Regions from separate parts of the Peribacillus sp. NPDC058002 genome, predicted to be linked through region 1. Evidence: a T-box and tRNA genes for the amino acid it is inferred to sense, from the RefSeq annotation. Region 1 holds a T-box; the other holds one or more tRNA genes.
What was found. The T-box of region 1 lies ahead of glyQ (glycine--tRNA ligase subunit alpha). A T-box ahead of a tRNA ligase gene usually reads a tRNA of that ligase, here a tRNA-Gly.
Positions count from the first base shown of each region.

Region 2: it encodes a tRNA-Gly, which carries the amino acid that the T-box ahead of glyQ (glycine--tRNA ligase subunit alpha) is inferred to sense. The anticodon was not compared.

Region 1 is NZ_JBHVQU010000234.1:61-4,951, forward strand. Features, by position in the region: gene ACFVSH_RS22390 (cytidine deaminase) at 25-453, shown strand; gene era (GTPase Era) at 446-1,375, shown strand; gene ACFVSH_RS22400 (YqzL family protein) at 1,473-1,616, shown strand; gene recO (DNA repair protein RecO) at 1,650-2,402, shown strand; T-box leader at 2,461-2,637, shown strand; gene glyQ (glycine--tRNA ligase subunit alpha) at 2,738-3,634, shown strand; partial or broken gene glyS (glycine--tRNA ligase subunit beta) at 3,621-4,891, shown strand, end outside.
Region 2 is NZ_JBHVQU010000041.1:13,968-26,905, forward strand. Features, by position in the region: gene ACFVSH_RS10325 (FecCD family ABC transporter permease) at 1-152, opposite strand, end outside; gene ACFVSH_RS10330 (FecCD family ABC transporter permease) at 149-1,159, opposite strand; gene ACFVSH_RS10335 (iron-hydroxamate ABC transporter substrate-binding protein) at 1,227-2,147, opposite strand; gene ACFVSH_RS10340 (ABC transporter ATP-binding protein) at 2,098-2,946, opposite strand; gene nfsA (oxygen-insensitive NADPH nitroreductase) at 3,247-3,996, opposite strand; gene trmL (tRNA (uridine(34)/cytosine(34)/5-carboxymethylaminomethyluridine(34)-2'-O)-methyltransferase TrmL) at 4,078-4,566, opposite strand; gene ACFVSH_RS10355 (amidase domain-containing protein) at 4,634-5,491, opposite strand; gene ACFVSH_RS10360 (DUF421 domain-containing protein) at 5,769-6,461, shown strand; gene queG (tRNA epoxyqueuosine(34) reductase QueG) at 6,905-8,044, opposite strand; gene ACFVSH_RS10370 (B3/B4 domain-containing protein) at 8,151-8,819, shown strand; tRNA gene ACFVSH_RS10375 (tRNA-Gly) at 9,249-9,322, opposite strand; gene ACFVSH_RS10380 (YbjN domain-containing protein) at 9,508-9,921, opposite strand; gene ACFVSH_RS10385 (FUSC family protein) at 10,068-12,020, opposite strand; gene ACFVSH_RS10390 (hypothetical protein) at 12,436-12,603, opposite strand; gene ACFVSH_RS10395 (NADP-dependent oxidoreductase) at 12,636-12,938, opposite strand, start outside.

The DNA.
Region 1 (4,891 bases):
AAGTTTGGCCTGTAGGTTGCCAAAATGGTACTCAATTTGAAAGGAAGATGTGAATTGAATACAAACGAATTGATTGAGGAAGCTAAAAAAGCAAGGGATAAAGCTTATGTGCCTTACTCCAAATTTAAGGTGGGGGCTGCCCTTTTAACCTCTGATGGAAAGGTCTATCATGGTTGCAATATAGAAAATGCTGCATACAGCATGTGTAACTGCGCCGAAAGGACAGCTTTATTCAGCGCTTATGCCCATAACGATAAAAAATTCACTAAACTTGCAGTCGTGGCAGATACCGATGGTCCCGTATCCCCATGCGGGGCATGCAGACAAGTTATTTCGGAACTGTGTGAAAAGGATATGCCGGTCGTTTTAACCAACTTACATGGGGATATAAAAGAACTAACAGTACAGGAATTGCTTCCAGGAGCTTTTTCACCGGAGGATTTAAATGAATAAACTATTTGATGATACACAAGTAAAAGGTTACAAATCAGGTTTCATATCGATTATTGGACGACCCAATGTTGGGAAGAGTACATTTCTGAATCGGGTCATTGGTCAAAAGATTGCAATTATGAGCGATAAACCGCAAACTACAAGAAATAAGGTCCAGGGTGTACTTACGCAGAACGATTCACAAATGATTTTCATCGATACACCCGGCATTCATAAACCAAAGCATAAGCTTGGTGACTTCATGATGAAAGTGGCAACGAATACATTGAAGGAAGTCGATTTGATTCTCTTCATGATCAATGCGACGGAAGGATACGGACGCGGTGACGAGTTTATCATCGAAAAACTTCAATCCGTAAAAACGCCTGTTTTCCTGGTTGTAAACAAAATCGATGCGATGCATCCAGATGATTTACTTCCGATCATAGAGAAATACCAACAGCTATACCCTTTTGCGGCGGTCGTTCCGATTTCTGCGCTTGAAGGAAATAATGTTGATACACTTCTTGAACAAATCAAGGAACATCTGCCAGAGGGTCCCCAGTTTTATCCAGCTGACCAAGTGACAGACCACCCGGAGCGTTTTATCATTTCCGAATTGGTCCGCGAAAAGGTACTGCACCTGACACGTGAAGAAATTCCGCATTCAGTGGCTGTTGTCATCGATTCAATTAAAAAAATGGACAACAGTGATACCATTAATGTCATGGCGACGATCGTTGTCGAACGTGATTCACAAAAAGGCATTGTCATCGGAAAGCAAGGGAAAATGCTTAAAGAAGTCGGCAGCCGTGCCAGGGTGGATATCGAAAACTTATTGGGCTCGAAAGTTTTCTTGGAACTATGGGTGAAGGTACAGAAGGATTGGCGGAACAAAGCAAGCCAGCTTCGCGATTATGGCTTCAATGAAAGCGAGTATTAATTAACAAAATTTACGCGTCATGAAAGTTCGGAAAACGGTCAAGCTAACCATATGGTCGGATATTCATTGCTAGTTAAAAATGAAAGGTGGGCTTTATATGTTGGATTTTACCTGGGAGTTATTTACTGAAACAGGTAATGTGGACACCTATTTGCTGTTTAAGGAGATAGAAGTCGAGAGACAGGAAGGACACTTGGTTTTGAACGATGAGCTAGCAGAAATTGATTTTCCTGTTTCATAGGTTAGTCTTGACGAGCATGGGTGGTGTCTTGGTATGCTCCAAAAATGTGAGGGCATTGTCATAAGGCGAACTGCATATGGAGAAAATAACAAAATCATTACTATATATACCCGTGAGCTAGGAAAAATTGGCGTTATGGCTAGAGGAGCCAGTAAACCTAACAGCAGGCTTTCTGCCGTCACACAGCTTTTTTGCTCCGGGTATTTTCTTGTAACCACATCAACCGGACTCGGCAGTCTTCAGCAAGGCGAAATGGTCGATTCACTCCGTTTCATACGGGAGGATCTTTTTGCCACTGCCTATGCTTCATATATTGTTGAATTGCTTGATAAAAGTGTCGAGGATAAGAAACCGAATCCGTATTTATATGAATTGCTTTCACAAACCTTGCATTACATAAACGAGGAATATGACGCAGAGGTTTTGAAATTCATTTTTGAAATGAAGATGCTGCCCGTAAATGGGATTAACCCAGTGCTGAATCAGTGTGCTGTATGTGGTGAAACGGAAGGGGAATTCTCCTTCTCGCTTCGGGAAGCGGGCTTTATCTGTCATCGCTGTCTGGGAAAAGACCCTTATCATTATAAAATTTCACCTGCGGCCGTCAAACTGCTTCGAATCTTTTATTATTTCGATTTATCAAGGCTCGGAAACATTTCCGTTAAGCCTGAAACGAAAAAAGAACTTCGGAAGATCATCGATGCATATTATGAGGAATATTCCGGTCTGCATTTGAAATCAAAAAAGTTCCTGAAACAGATTGATACGATGAAAGATATGTTTTAGGATCTGACCTATTGACATTCCATGCTAGTTTGTATAAAATTCTAATCATTAAAATAAGAAGATTGCGTTGATGGAAAAGAGTATCTGTCATTCTCCATAAAAAGCGAACCCGGGACGGTGGAAGCCGGGATATGGATATACAGGGAAGGGCGTTTCCGGAGCATGTTGCTTTGAAAAGAGGCCGTTTTATAAACGGCAATTAGGGTGGAACCGCGGGTATACTCTCGTCCCTATGCATTTCGCATAGGGACGGGAGTTTTTTGTTTGCCAAGATGTAATGGGTTCCTATTCCTGAATTTTAATAAGAGCCGTTTTAAATAATCTGGAGGTGTACGATGAATATTCAAAATATGATTTTAACGTTACAAAAGCATTGGTCTGAACAAGGCTGCATATTGATGAATGCTTATGATGTAGAGAAAGGGGCAGGAACGATGAGCCCATACACGTTCCTGAGAGCCATTGGACCGGAGCCTTGGAGCGTTGCTTACGTGGAACCTTCCCGCCGTCCTGCTGACGGCCGTTATGGCGAGAACCCTAATCGACTGTATCAGCATCATCAGTTCCAAGTGATCATGAAGCCGTCGCCTGACAATATCCAAGAGTTATATTTGGATTCATTACGCGCATTAGGGATAAATCCGCTTGAGCATGATATTCGTTTTGTGGAGGACAACTGGGAAAATCCATCACTAGGATGTGCTGGTCTAGGTTGGGAAGTATGGCTTGATGGAATGGAAATCACTCAATTTACATATTTCCAACAAGTGGGCGGCCTTGAGTGTAAGCCGGTTTCAGTGGAAATTACATACGGAATCGAACGTCTCGCTTCTTACATTCAAGATAAGGAAAACGTATTTGACCTAGAATGGACAGATGGATTCACAGTTCGGGATATATTTGGTCAGCCGGAATACGAACATTCGAAATATACGTTCGAAACCTCCGACCTTGATATGCTATTCCAGCTTTTCACGATGTATGAAAAGGAAGCGCATCGCCAAATGGAAGAAGGACTTGTACATCCTGCATATGATTATGTTTTGAAATGTTCACATACATTTAACCTTTTGGATGCCAAAGGTGCCATCTCGGTGACGGAAAGAACGGGTTATATTGCCCGGTGCCGTAACTTAGCGCGTAAGGTTGCCAAAACCTTCTATGAAGAGCGGGAAAAATTAGGCTTCCCGATCCTGAAAGTGAAAGGGGAGAATACAAATGAGCAAGCGTGATTTGTTATTGGAGATTGGATTGGAAGAGCTGCCTGCCCGTTTTGTGACAGCATCGATGAAACAATTGTCAGATAAAGTACAGCAATGGCTAACGGAAAAAGCGATTGAATTCGGAACGGTTGAAGCTTTTTCCACACCAAGACGTTTAGCTGTATTGGTGAAAGATGTGGAAGAATCCCAAAAGGATATCGAAGAAGAAGCAAAAGGTCCGGCGAAGAAAATCGCTTTGGACAGTGAAGGCAACTGGTCTAAAGCCGCATTGGGATTCGTCAGGGGTCAAGGCATGACTTCAGAGGACATTTATTTTAAAGAACTCAAGGGTGTGGAATATGCCCATGTGAATAAATTCATAAAAGGACAGCAGACTGCTCAGCTTTTATCTGAGCTTCAGGAAATCATCAGCGGCATGACGTTCCCGAAAAATATGCGCTGGGCCAATCAGGAGCTCCGCTTCGTCCGTCCGATTAAATGGCTGATTGCCTTATTCGGCAATGATATAGTTCCATTCAGCATTGCTGACGTGAAAACGGGCCGTGAAACAAAAGGACACCGTTTCTTGGGCGATAGCGCAATCATCGAGCAGCCGGAACGGTATGAGGATACGCTAAAAGAACAATTTATAATGGCGGATCCAGATAAACGCCGACAAGTTATATTGGATCAGATTAAAGAGCTTGAGCAGGAGAAAGGCTGGATCATCCCGGTCGATGAAGATCTGCTTGAAGAAGTCAATAATTTGGTAGAGTATCCAACGGTGTTATTTGGACATTTTGAAGAAGAATTCCTAGAGCTTCCTGCTGAGGTACTTATCACTTCAATGAAGGAACACCAACGCTATTTCCCTGTTAAAGATAAGGACGGGAAACTGCTTGCTTACTTTGTAACCGTGCGTAACGGCGATGACCGTCATTTGGATAAGGTCTCTAAAGGGAATGAAAAAGTATTGCGTGCCCGCTTATCGGATGCAGCATTTTTCTATAAAGAAGATCAGAAAAAAGAGATTTCGGATGCTTTGAAAAAACTTGACAGTATCGTTTATCATGAAGAAATTGGTACATTAGCCGAGAAAACTGCCCGGGTAACTGCAGTGACCGGTGCCCTTGCGGATGCTTTGAATTTAAAGGCCGAAAAAGAAATGGCGCTTCGTACAGCGGCAATTGCCAAGTTCGATTTGGTGAGTCATATGGTTTATGAATTCCCTGAATTGCAAGGGTATATGGGTGAAAAATATGCTCTCCTAAAAGGGGAAGCCAAAGA
Region 2 (12,938 bases), on a different contig from region 1:
AATGTGCCTTGCCCTAAAAGCGTTGGAATCAGTCGCCCTATAGAAAGATTCGAATATCCCGAACACGTTCCTATAATGATCGTAATGATAATGAGTGCGGACAATGCACCTACTATCCATCGCTGTTTTTTGACTAAAGCTGACTGGATCATGAAAATGCTTTACCTCCTTTGCGCACGATTAGGAGGAAGAAAGGTAAACCTATCATCGCAACAATCGCTACCACAGGTGTTTCATATGGAGAATTGATTGTACGGCCGATCGTATCGGCAAGTAGCATGAAAGTGGCTCCTAAAATCGCTGACATAGGCAGGATGAATCGATAATCCGTACCCACGAAAGCCCGGACCATATGGGGGACCATTAAGCCGATGAATACCATATTTCCAACAAGTGCAACGGCAGCGCCTGCCAGGAGAACGATGACTACGAAGAGTACCGCCTTTATTTGTGTTGTCTTTTGGCCTAATCCTACCGCCACTTCTTCACTTAAGCTTAGTATGGTGAGCTGTCTGGAAAAGAAAAGGGAAATCAGGATGCCAATTAAAATGAACGGGACGATTACCCGAAGCTGGCCCCATGATGTTCCGATATTCCCGCCTGCAGTCCACATCGATACATCTTTTGATACTTTGAAATAAAGGCCGACCCCTTGCGAAACGGCAAAAAGGAATGCAGAGACTGCAGCACCAGCCAATACGATCCGTAAAGGAGAAAATCCTCCCTTTTTCATCGCACCTATCCCGAAAACCATGGTTGCCCCCACCGCGGAACCTATAAAGCACGCAATCATGATCCCTAAGTTATTGGCATTTGGAATGAATGCCAAAGTAATGGCGAGACCTGCATTGGCTCCTGCCGTCAATCCAAGCAACCCCGGATCAGCAAGTGGATTCCTAGTCATTCCCTGCATGATGGCACCGGAAACGGCAAGTGCTGCACCCACAAAGATTGCCCCCACTTCACGAGGGAAACGGATTTCCCGAATGATTGAAAGTTTTTCACCAGCAGCATTTGATGTCAGTGCTTGCCAGACATCTTTTACGGTAACATCCGCCGCACCAAATGCCATTGAAATAATGAACATGCCTATGAATAGAGCGACCCCTATGATCAGTTTATATATAAATGGGATGAAACGTTGATTTTCATTAGTCATCTGTCTCTCTCATCTCTTTTTTTATAGAATAAAAGGAGAGGAATTGGAATCCCTCTCCCTCGCTGCATTATTTTCCAAGAAAACTTTTGGAAAAGAAGTCTAATTGGTATTCTAATGTTATTGGATCATTGAAGTAGAATTTTTTTGCATCAGCTTCATATAGTTGATTATTTTTAACGGCAGGTATGTTTTTAAACGTATCTGTTTGTTGGAATGAATTGTCCTGATCTTTGTTATTGCTCAAAATCACATAATCACCGGCATAGTCTTTCAGGACTTCTAATGACAAGGCAAAGTAACCATCTTTCAATGCCGTTTCTTTTACCTTTTCAGGCATGCCCAATTTCATTTCTTGGTAAAGGATTTCCGTTCCACGGCCCCAATTATCGCCGTATACATAAAACTGTTTGTCAAACTTTTCGAAAACGGAAACGGTAGCATCTTCTCCAATTTTAGCCTTAATTTCATCACCGGTTGTTTTTGCCCGTTTTTTGAAATCATCCACCCATGCTTGAGCTTCTTTTTCTTTATTCAAAAGTTTACCTATTTCTACATGTTGTGTTAAATAGTCCACTTTTCCGTATGTATACGTTACAGTTGGAGCAATTTCCTTTAATTTATCAACATTTTTAATCGTTGATAAACCAATGATTAAATCCGGATTCAACTCAATGATTTTTTCCAGGTTTTCGTCCGTTACTTCCTCGACATTTTTTAACTCTTTAAAGTTCGGGTTCATTTTAGACCACGAATCAACCCCTACAAGGTTAACATCCAATGCCATTACGTTACCTGCGAAAGAAGATAGTACTAAAACACGCTGAGGATTTGCCGGAACTTCAACAGGACCATTTTCAGATTGATATGTGATAGTACCTGATTTTTCCTTTTTTGAATCGGTGCTTTTTTCTTTTTCGGTTGACCCGTTACCACAAGCACTAATAATTAACACTAACAGCAGTATAAACGGGAACATTATCTTTTTCATTTGTTGTCAAATCTCCTTTTAATAAATTGTATGTGCTGCACATTGGTTTGTTCGTTCGTTGATCTCGCCCGATTACCGCATCAATATGGAATACTTCCTTAAGCACTTCATGAGTGATGACTTCTTCGCAATCACCCGCTTTGACTATTTCCCCGTCCTTTAAGGCAATGATATAGTCGGCAAAGCGAGCAGCTTGGTTTAAATCATGAAGAACCATGACGATTGTACGTCCCTGTTCTACATTCAGCTTCTGTAATAATTCTAGAACCTCCAGCTGATGCGCCATATCCAAATAAGTGGTCGGCTCATCCAGGAATATGATTTCCGTTTCCTGGGCAAGGGCCATGGCAATCCAAACACGCTGGCGCTGACCTCCTGAAAGAGCATCCACCGGACGGAACTTGAAGTCTTTCGTTCCGGTCACTTCAAGTGCCCAATCGATCACATCATAGTCTTTTTGGGTCAGGCGCCCAAAACCTTTTTGATAGGGAAAACGTCCATATGATACGAGCTCCCCAACCGTCAATCCGCTTGCACTCTCGGGTGTTTGCGGAAGTATGGCCATTTTTCTTGCAAGGATCTTAGTGCTTTCTTTTGAAATATTCACTCCATCTAAAACAACCGACCCTGATTGATTTGGAATGATCCTGGTGATCGCTTTCAAAAGTGTGGATTTTCCACATCCATTTGAACCGATGATCGTTGTGATTTTTTTATCTGGAATTTCCACACTGAGATCTTTTACAATTAAACGTTCACCATAACCAATATTTAAATTCTCTGTATATAGGCGAACCATTTTTTAACCTCCATTTACTGAAAAATAGATAAGTAAAAACTCAAATGAAAATGATTATCATTATCCATTACCTAATTACTATAATTCTATCTATATATATTGTCAATGGTAATTTCATGGGTATATTAAGAAGAAATTCTGCCGTGTTTTTTTTTTGAGCCGAACCGTATACAAATGAAAACGGTAAAGATCCCGGAAACATTTCCGGGATCTTTACCGTTTGGCCCATGCTCGGGACTTTGAAAGATGGTCTTTTATGGGAAGGCAAGAATACTCCTACCTAATAGGCACTTTCATCAATCAATGTTTCTTAAAACCTTGTTTCTCAACGTAATCTTTCATGTACAACCTGCTTTTCTTTCCAAGCATTCCAGCCATTTGCTCGGTCCAGGTGTCTTTTCGTTTACCTTTAGTCCGTTGCTCGTAATAGCTGGAAATCGTTTTATTATACTCTTCAAGTTGTCCGATGAACTCCTGCTTATCCTCCTGATATCCATTTTCATGATAGATATTGGCCAGCGGCAAACGCGGCTTTTTATCCGAACGGTTTTTCGGATATCCGACCACTAGACCGAATAATGGCATAACGCGATGCGGTATATTCAAAATCTCTGACACTTCCGGGAGATGATTGCGGATCCCGCCTATATAGCAAATGCCAAGATCCATCGATTCTGCTGCCAATGCTGCATTTTGAGCCGCAAGAGCAGCGTCGATACAGGCAACCATGAATTTCTCCGTACTTTCAATCGATTCGGACAGGTCCGTGTTTTCCATTTCGGAAACCATATCCTGACGATATAAATCGGCGCAAAAGACGAATAGATGTCCATTCTTCTCTACATATGATTGTGGTCCGGCAAGTTCAGCAAGCTTGGCTTTCTTATTGGGATCGGTTACCCCTATGATTGAATATGCTTGGATATAGCTTGAAGTCGATGCCGCTTGGGCACATTCCACAATCGTATTGATTTGCTCCTCAGACAATAACTTGTCCTCAAAAGAACGAATGGAACGGTGATCTAAAATCTTCTCAATAATGTTATTCAATGCTCCCACCCCTTAAGAATATGTAAAAAATCCCTCATCGGGGCTCAAATGTCCCCGATGACAGTATGACATTGGTGAAACTCAACCTTTTGTTTTCAAATCCAATTCACGGTAATTTTGCTGTCTCAGTGCTTCATAAACCAAGATGGCAGCCGTGTTCGACAGATTAAGGGAACGTACTTTATCCGTCATCGGAATCCGAAGGCAACGATCCATATTTTCTTGGATCAGCTCTTTCGGGAGACCCGTCGTTTCACGGCCAAAAATGAAGTATATTTCACTGTCTTGATCACTGTAATCGAAGCTGGAATGCGGCTGCTCCCCGAACTTCGTTAAGTAATAAAATTCACCGCCGGCATTTCTTTCATAAAACTCTTCTAACGAATCATAATAATGGATTTTTACATTTTCCCAATAATCGAGACCGGCCCGTTTAAGCTGTTTGTCATCCGTCGAGAAACCGAGCGGGCGGATGAGATGTAAAGACGTATCCGTCCCTGCACATGTTCTTGCGATATTTCCTGTATTTGCTGGAATCTGTGGTTGATATAAAACTACATGTATTGACACTTCATTTTCACCTCTAGTTTGAACTTCACCTTAATTATAGCATTAAACAAAAAAGACTAAAAACCAATCAACCTCCATCCAAAATCACAAAGAATTTATAAACGATGTTCGGTGTATACCTGGTCGAATCCTCATACGTCCAATATCGGTGACGGCTGTTCATCGTATGTGCATTCACAAGCGGCATCCCGTCCTGATCCTTCGCCGTAACAATCAAGTTATGATCAAACCGTCCGTCGCCTTCGAAATCTATGCAGAGGATATCACCCAAATTCAATTCCTGGGCCGACTCCACCCGCTTTGTCCTGATGACATTCCCGGCGTTTAGCAGATGATATAAGGAATGGGCCGTCGTCCATGTATAACTCCAGCTTTTCCCCCTTATCCACCAGCCCTTATTTTTGTTTGGCGCCCCCCACATCGGTATTCCTCCCGCATGCAAACATTGTGAAATGAAATTCGTACAATCATCAGTGAATTTATGATAAGCCGGATTGAATTCATTCCACCAACGCTCGGCATATTGGACGGCCTTCATCCGATCATATTTATATGCGAGACGATCTGCGCCCGGATCACATTTTGGCGGTGCCTCTACGGTTTCAAAGGTGGGAAAAAGCTCACGTTCATCCACTATATACCCATTTCGAAACCGGGCCTCCCTTTCTTCCATTTCTTCTTCTATATAAAATGAATCCTCCTGTTTCAATAAATATTGCAGATGCACATGATATGTCAGGACTGTATCATTGTCTTCCTTTTTCCTCGAATGCACCTTCCCTGCCGCATTCACCCGAACAATTTCAGCAGCACGGTTCCTCATCATTTCCCTTTTCAAATGTAACTTCCTTTCACTCCGCTCCAAATCATCGGAAGTATAAAACTCTATTCTTTCTTGTAAAAGGCGTTGCAATTGTTCCCTCAAGTTCATGCCCTCCTTCTTACCATCTATGCTAATGTGTATGTGCGAAGGGGAGTAAAATGCACCTGATGATTTCCCCCTGCCTTTTTACGATTTTAAAGGGTAATCCAAACAACCCTCACATTCATAAATTTTACTGTCACGTGGTGAAGCCTTTCCGTATGGGTCGATTACAGTATGGCTTATTTATGCTGAATTATAATCAAAGTAATATTGGGGAAATAATAAAGATGGATACACAATTTTCTAACCTGATTAGACCAGATTGGAGAGGGAAATTTTGAGCATTATTGAAGTGTTAAGTAGGGTGGTCGCCGCTTTTGTGGTTTTACTATTGATTACTCGAATTATGGGAAAAAAGCAAGTAAGTCAGCTGACTTACTTCAACTATATTACAGGTATCACTATCGGCGCGGTGGCTGCTTCCATCACAATTGATACAAGTATTGATGTGGTTGACGCCTTCGTTAGTTTAATCGGTTGGTCCGTACTCACTATTCTTGTAAGCTTTATTAATTTAAAATCTCCAAAAGCTCGTATAATACTTGACGGCGAACCTACAATTGTAATCAAAGATGGAAAAATCCTAGAGAAAGCTTTGAAAGGGGAAAAATTAAACATGGATGACCTTAGCATGCTATTGCGAGAACAAAGCATATTCTCCATGCAAGAGGTAAACTATGCCATTTTAGAACCAAATGGTCAATTGTCTGTCTTAAAAAAAGTGGATAGCCAGAGTGGTTCCAAAAAGGATATTACTTATGTGAAACCATTATACATACCTACTGAAATTATTGTGGATGGAAAAATCGTTCCTCATAATTTAAGTAAACTGAGTTTAAACCAAAGCTGGTTGGAAACGCAATTACAGCATTTTGGTGTATGCCTACAAGATGTATTTTATGCTGAAATACAAAGTGATGGCACTTTGTATATAGATAAAAGACAAGATAACCAGTATCCTCCACGTTAAGAGGGAAAGGGGAACTCAAGTCATTTAAATTTGGACAGTCATGCATCGAGAGCTAACGAATTGCTGATTATTAACAGCCCAATAATCTCTATTTTTAGGTTCCCACAGGTATATATTTATTTATATATATACAAACATCTCCATCGCAGGAATAGTACAACAACTAGTTATTCAGCATGGCAAGTGTCCCAAATAAGCGGTGCTGCAGCTCACCTTAAGTATGAATTGGTAGATGCCGTAACAAATATACCCGTATAACAGCAATCTTATGACGGGGATGTAAGTTCTGCTGATAATCGATACTAAGTTTTATCTTCTGTTCAATAATGTATTTACTACAAAAGACTACTACTTAGAGTGGTAATTTCCATAACTAAAAAAAAGAGGAAGAAGCTGTCACAAAAGTCATTTACGACTTATGGACAGCCTCTACATCTTAAATATCATTTTGTTTCCAAGGTAAACTGCAGTCCTTTCTCAATTTCCGCCAGTACCTCTTCATCCGTTTCCTTCATTCTTGCTTCTTCCAGAATGGAAACGGCCTGCTCCCGGCCAATTTTCCCGACTGCCCAAGCCGCCGTTCCTCGGATTACAGGCCTTGGATCTTTCTTCATGACCTGTATCAATTGGGGCAATGCCGTTTCATCTTTGAAGTGGGCCAATGCTAAAATGGCATTTCGTTGGATTGGCTTTTTACCACGCCAAGATCCAGATACATGGCCGTATTTCTCTTTAAAGTCCCGATTTGAAATCGTAAGCAATGGTTTCAACAGCGGTTTCGCCAGCTCTGGGTCGGGTTCCATCTCTTCATGGAAATGAAAATCCATTCCTTTGTTTTTCGGACAAACTGTCTGGCATGTATCACACCCATACAAACGATTGCCTATTTTCGTCTTGAACTCATCCGGAAGGAAACCTTTTGTCTGCGTTAAGAATGCAATGCAACGCTTGGAATTTAGCTGCCCGCCCTGAACGAGCGCACCAGTCGGGCAAACATCGACGCATTTATTGCATGTCCCGCATTGATCTTCCATCGGTTGATCAGGTTCAAATGGCAGGTTGGTAATCATGTCCCCCAAATATACATAAGACCCGAATTCCGGAGTGATGATCATACTGTTTTTTCCACTCCAGCCAATTCCCGCACGCTCAGCCACTGCCCTATCTGATAATTCACCCGTATCAACCATGGATTTCGTCAATGCTCCTGGCACTTTATCTTTAATGAAGTTCTCAAGTAACTGCAATCTATTTCGAAGAACGGTATGATAATCCGTTCCCCAAGAAGCCCTGCAAAAGATCCCGCGTCGCTCACTTTTTGTACTTTGCGGAGCATCCTTCAATTTCGAAGGATATGCAAGCGCAATCGAAATGATGGATTGCGGTTTATCGAATATCAATTCAGGCCTTACCCTCTTTTCTATATCGGCTTCTTCAAACCCTGACTGATAATCCAGCTCCTGTTGACGTATCAGCCTACCTTTCAATTCGGTAAAAGCCGTGGCCGATGTAAAGCCGATTTTATCAATGCCGATTTCCTTACTATATAAAATCACTTCTTGCTTGAATAAGTTCATATCCATATATTAATCACCTACTTCATTCAGTATTCCCATTGAAGCTTGAATCCATTTCAAACCATTGCTATCTATGATAAACTAATTGCAATCATTTTTGGAGGTGAAACGGTTGGAAATTACCATATCAGCTAATCTAAGCAGTAAAATCCCTGAATTCAAAGTCGGGATCATTACATATGAAAACATCGAAGTAGGTCCCTCCCCGCAAATGGTGAAAGGAAGACTACAACTATTTCAGGAAGCACTTTTCTTCGACCTTGAAGAAAAGGAATTGACCGACTTTTCCGGCATTAAAGCGTGGCGGGAGATTTTCAAGGCTACAGGAGCAAACCCGTCGCGGTATCGCCCCTCCGTGGAAGCCCTTTACCGCCGCGTAAAAAAACAGAATTACTTGGCACCCATCCATTCAGCCATCGATTTGAATAACTTCTTCTCGCTGTTATATGAAGTTCCGATCGGCATTTATGATGCGGACAAATTATCAGGAGACATCTCGATAAAGATTGGCGAAGGGTCAGATGGTTATGAGGGACTGAACGGCCGCTTGAATTCCATGGAAAATATGATTACATCAGCCGACCATGATGGCGCATTCGGAAGTCCTTACGTTGATTCAGAACGCACGAAAGTCACCGAAGGAACGAAAAAGGCCATCCAAATCATATATTTACAACCCAATACTCCAATCACCGAAGCAAATCAGCTAACGAAATCCTTGATGGACATGTTCCTTGAAATCCACGGGGGTGTAGGGACTTACTCGATAGTAGAAGGATAATTAAAATTGAACGGAAATAAGCCCTTTCCACAATCGGAAGGGGTCTTTTCATGATTCTTCCTAACTTATATGGATAAATAAAACCAGTGCGCGAATATCCTTTTATTCAACCGTTCGGTCATACCTAATTACACAAGCTTTTCAGTTTGAACAATAAAAACACACACCTATTCAAACTGATTCTACTAACATAGTTAATCTCTTTGAACAAGTTTGCATCGAAATCCCCACTCTCCCAGATGTAGAATCACAATAAATAGAAAGCTACGATTTTCATTACGGTATGACATCCGGTATTACCGCTTCCATAGAATGTAGTTAATTGGGACAATAAAAAAATCCCACTGTGAACAGTAGAATTCTTGTAATAATATTTAAACGCAAAGCTTCGTTCTCCAGGTAACGAAACCCTACGTTATGAGTATGTATTGGAGCGGGTGAAGGGAATCGAACCCTCATCATCAGCTTGGAAGGCTGAGGTTTTACCACTAAACTACACCCGCATATCCATGTAGAACTTTGTCGAATCACTAACAAAATTAATTATATAGTTTAATGTGAAAAAATGCAATAGTTCTTTTAAAAAAATTTAATAATTAATGTATTGTAACGTTAATATATTCATTCACTCTAGTAAAGATGTTAAAAGTCCCCTGATTCAGAGAACTTTTTCATCCTATATGATGATTTAAGACCAAATGACTTCCATTAACCGCGGATAAACCTGCTGTGCCGTTTCAAGCAGCATGATTAACTTCCTGAACGCCAGATCCGGTACGATGTCCCCCTCAATGGAGTATGAATACCGAATGGAAATGGTCCCATTTTCTTCATACAGCTTGGAATACCTAAAATTAGCATTATATTCATTCAACAGTGTATGTACATCCTGTTTCTTTTCAGGATTCTTCAACTCGGCGACATTAAAGCAAAATAAGTCCGCCACATTTTCATCTTGATTGAAAGCAAATACTAAAAGGACCTTCCACCCGTCCTTTAACTTTTGCTCGGCTCTAAAAAAGGTGGTGCCATCTTCATTCAACTCATTCATATAGATTTTCTCACTAGTTAAAAAATCACGAAATTTAGCAACGTTTGACATGGTTCATCACCTTTCTGTTTGTAAATACATTTTATAATGAAAACCGGCATTTTTACAGACTTTTCTATAAACCTGCCCATTTCATCTTATTAACAGTGGCGATTGAGATTCTAATAAGAACTCCCTTATTAGAATCACTAGATTGATTAACTCGTTGCTTCACCGCAAAACCGAAGTGCTTTTTGAAGATCCAAAATTTCGTGGCGGATTTTTGAGTACCCTTCAATTTCCGGAACCTCTTTATTGGTAAGTGACCGCCCCTTATCTGCAGCGATTGCCATTGTTTCAAAAACATACAGTAATTGAGCAAGTTCACTCTCTGAAAGTACCAACCGATCGGAGAATTTCAAGCTTGCATTTAAATAATATCCCAGCTGTTCTATCGAAAATATTACGGGCCAAAGAGATTCCAGTCTAGCCTTGTTTTTGAATATCTCACCAAGAGCAGCATTGTAGACCGTTAATAGATTAACCATATTGGTTTGCATTTTGTTCCTTTCACTGCTTTCATCGATTGCAAGTCCATTATCCTGTCCAGAGAACGCCACCAACAGAAATTGCCCCTGGCTTCGAATGGTTTTGGCCATCAAATGATTGAGAAGGCTTGAGGCCGATTGACTGCCGATTAGCAGCGATCCAAGAAGACCTATCATGCTCCCGACGACGATATCGGTTATTCTTACGGTCGCAAAAAAACTAAAATCATAGCTTTGAGTTGAATATTCCGCCATGATTAAAGCTGAAGGGGTAAAAAACATCGCCGCCAATCCATAATTCCGCACGATGAAAAGCTCTGTAATGATTGTCAAACACAAAATGATCAGAACGATAATGAACTCGTTATGAACGGATGCAAGAATTAAGCTTGCCAATAGGAGTCCAATGATTGTCCCGAAGGTCCTTTGTACCGCACGATGAAATGTGGCAACGATGGTCGCACCTGACATAACGGCTGCACAGGATAAGGGAATCCAGTACGAACGGTTAAAATCAGCGGAATAGGCGATGATGGCCGCAATGGTAAGGACTGTTCCATATCGAACGGAAGAGAGAAAGACAATCGAGTTCTTATCGAACGCCCCAAGAAAAATCGTTTTTAAAGAAGGCTTTGAGATTGAAGCTTCCTTGTGGATTTTACTAACCGGTTCATTCATGATGGCATCCGCATTGTAAATTTCTACGAATAGCTTTGCAACCTCTAGTTCCATTTGGTCCGGCTGAAGAATCTTTGATTCATTTTTAGTTTTAGATGCAATGGAGTCAGCCAAGGCACGTACCGATTGTCCTAATTCTGGCGGTAGCACAAACTTTTTGTGCAAGGATAGTTCCAATGCTTCCAGGAAAATGACATTCGCCTGGTCATTCAATAGAAACAACCGCTTTAACATGTCTGAGCTTCGCCTGTTTGAAAACCCGGCTAACAATGTACCTTCCGCTTGTTTCATCGCCAATACCGTTCTTTGTCTTGCTGCATTGAATCTCCCGGTGCCTAGCGAATCAAAAAATGCACCCAATTCTCTGTACACCTTTTCCACCGCAAGCTTTTCTGGTCCATGAGGATTGAAAAACCAACCTAACATACAGATTATCCAAGACAGTGCCCCCCCCAATAAAACAAGACCTCCACGCAACGGTGCAAGCGTCTGATCGATGGGCATACCTGTCGCTAGCGCAAAACTCAAGACAAAGAAAACCGCCGAAGGACCGGTAATCTTTAATGCACCAAAAATAAAAAAAACACTTGCCCCGATGATCCCCATAATTATGGCTGTTCCCAATTGGTATGGAGCCAAAAGCGTCCCTAATACAACAGATAAAGCAAGACCCACCATCACAAAGAAAATCTTTTTAGCTCTTTGGTGATACGGTTGGTTAAATACGTATAAATAAGTGAAACCGCCTATTCCTGCCAGTAAACCGTACGCTAAATTGCCGAATAATAAGCCAATGAAAACAGGTAAGGCAGCCGCTATCCCTGCACTTAAAGCTTTTATCCAAGGAAATGGATTCTTTTTTAATTCAAAAGCCTGTTTAAATGTCGTATGTATTACATCCAACTTCAGAGATTTTGAAGATGTCCCTTGCTTATCTTTACTCATTTCAATTTTCCCTTTCATCAAATGATTACCTAGGTAACTGTTCTTTTTACTTTATCATGTCATTATGTCGAGAGCCATGTTTATAGAGACCCTTTTTTAATATCCTTCATATGGAGCAAAAGATACGGTAAAGGGTAAGTAATTCTTGTAAGCCTTTGTTTTACACCTAATTTTCGTATGATTTCCACATGTATCGAAGCCCTTGACTTTCAAGAAGGAACATCACTGTCATCCCTTCAACAGATAGACAAACACGGCCTTTCATGTGTTAGTGACCAGTATCAAAATTATTGATGATATATATAACTATCTTATCTCGGGTGTTATTCATAGCGACAAATTGTCCGATAACGACATTGATCCCAACATATGAAAATCCAGAGAATTCTTTTTTACTCCAAAGCTTGATTATCTTTCATGAAGGACATGCTTTGTAAATGATCAGGAATGGACACCATCCAAATAGAAAAAGGTCGAAGCACATCAATTTAGCTGAAAGATGTGCTTCGACCTCTATTATTGGTTTAACGGGATTTTTTTGAAATAACAGCTCTTTTAATACACCTTCATTTTCAAAGGTCAAACAAGATTCCGCCTCCACTTTGTTCCCTAATCTTATAGTTGAGCGAATTCAGGTTCCGCAACTTTTACAAGCTGTTTACCGAGGTTCGTTCCTTTAAATAAACCTAAAAAGGCATCAGGTGTGTTTTCGAATCCTTCAATAATCGTTTCTTCGTACTTCAGCTTTCCTTCTTGAAGCCACTTCCCTAAATCCGTAGCCCCCTCTTGGAATCTAGCTGCATAATTCCCAACTGTGAAACCTTTCATAAGGGCACTCGTTTTGATCATCGCCGATTGCAGACGCGGTCCTAGATCTTTCCCTTCTGCATTATACGAGGAAATCGCTCCGCATAATGG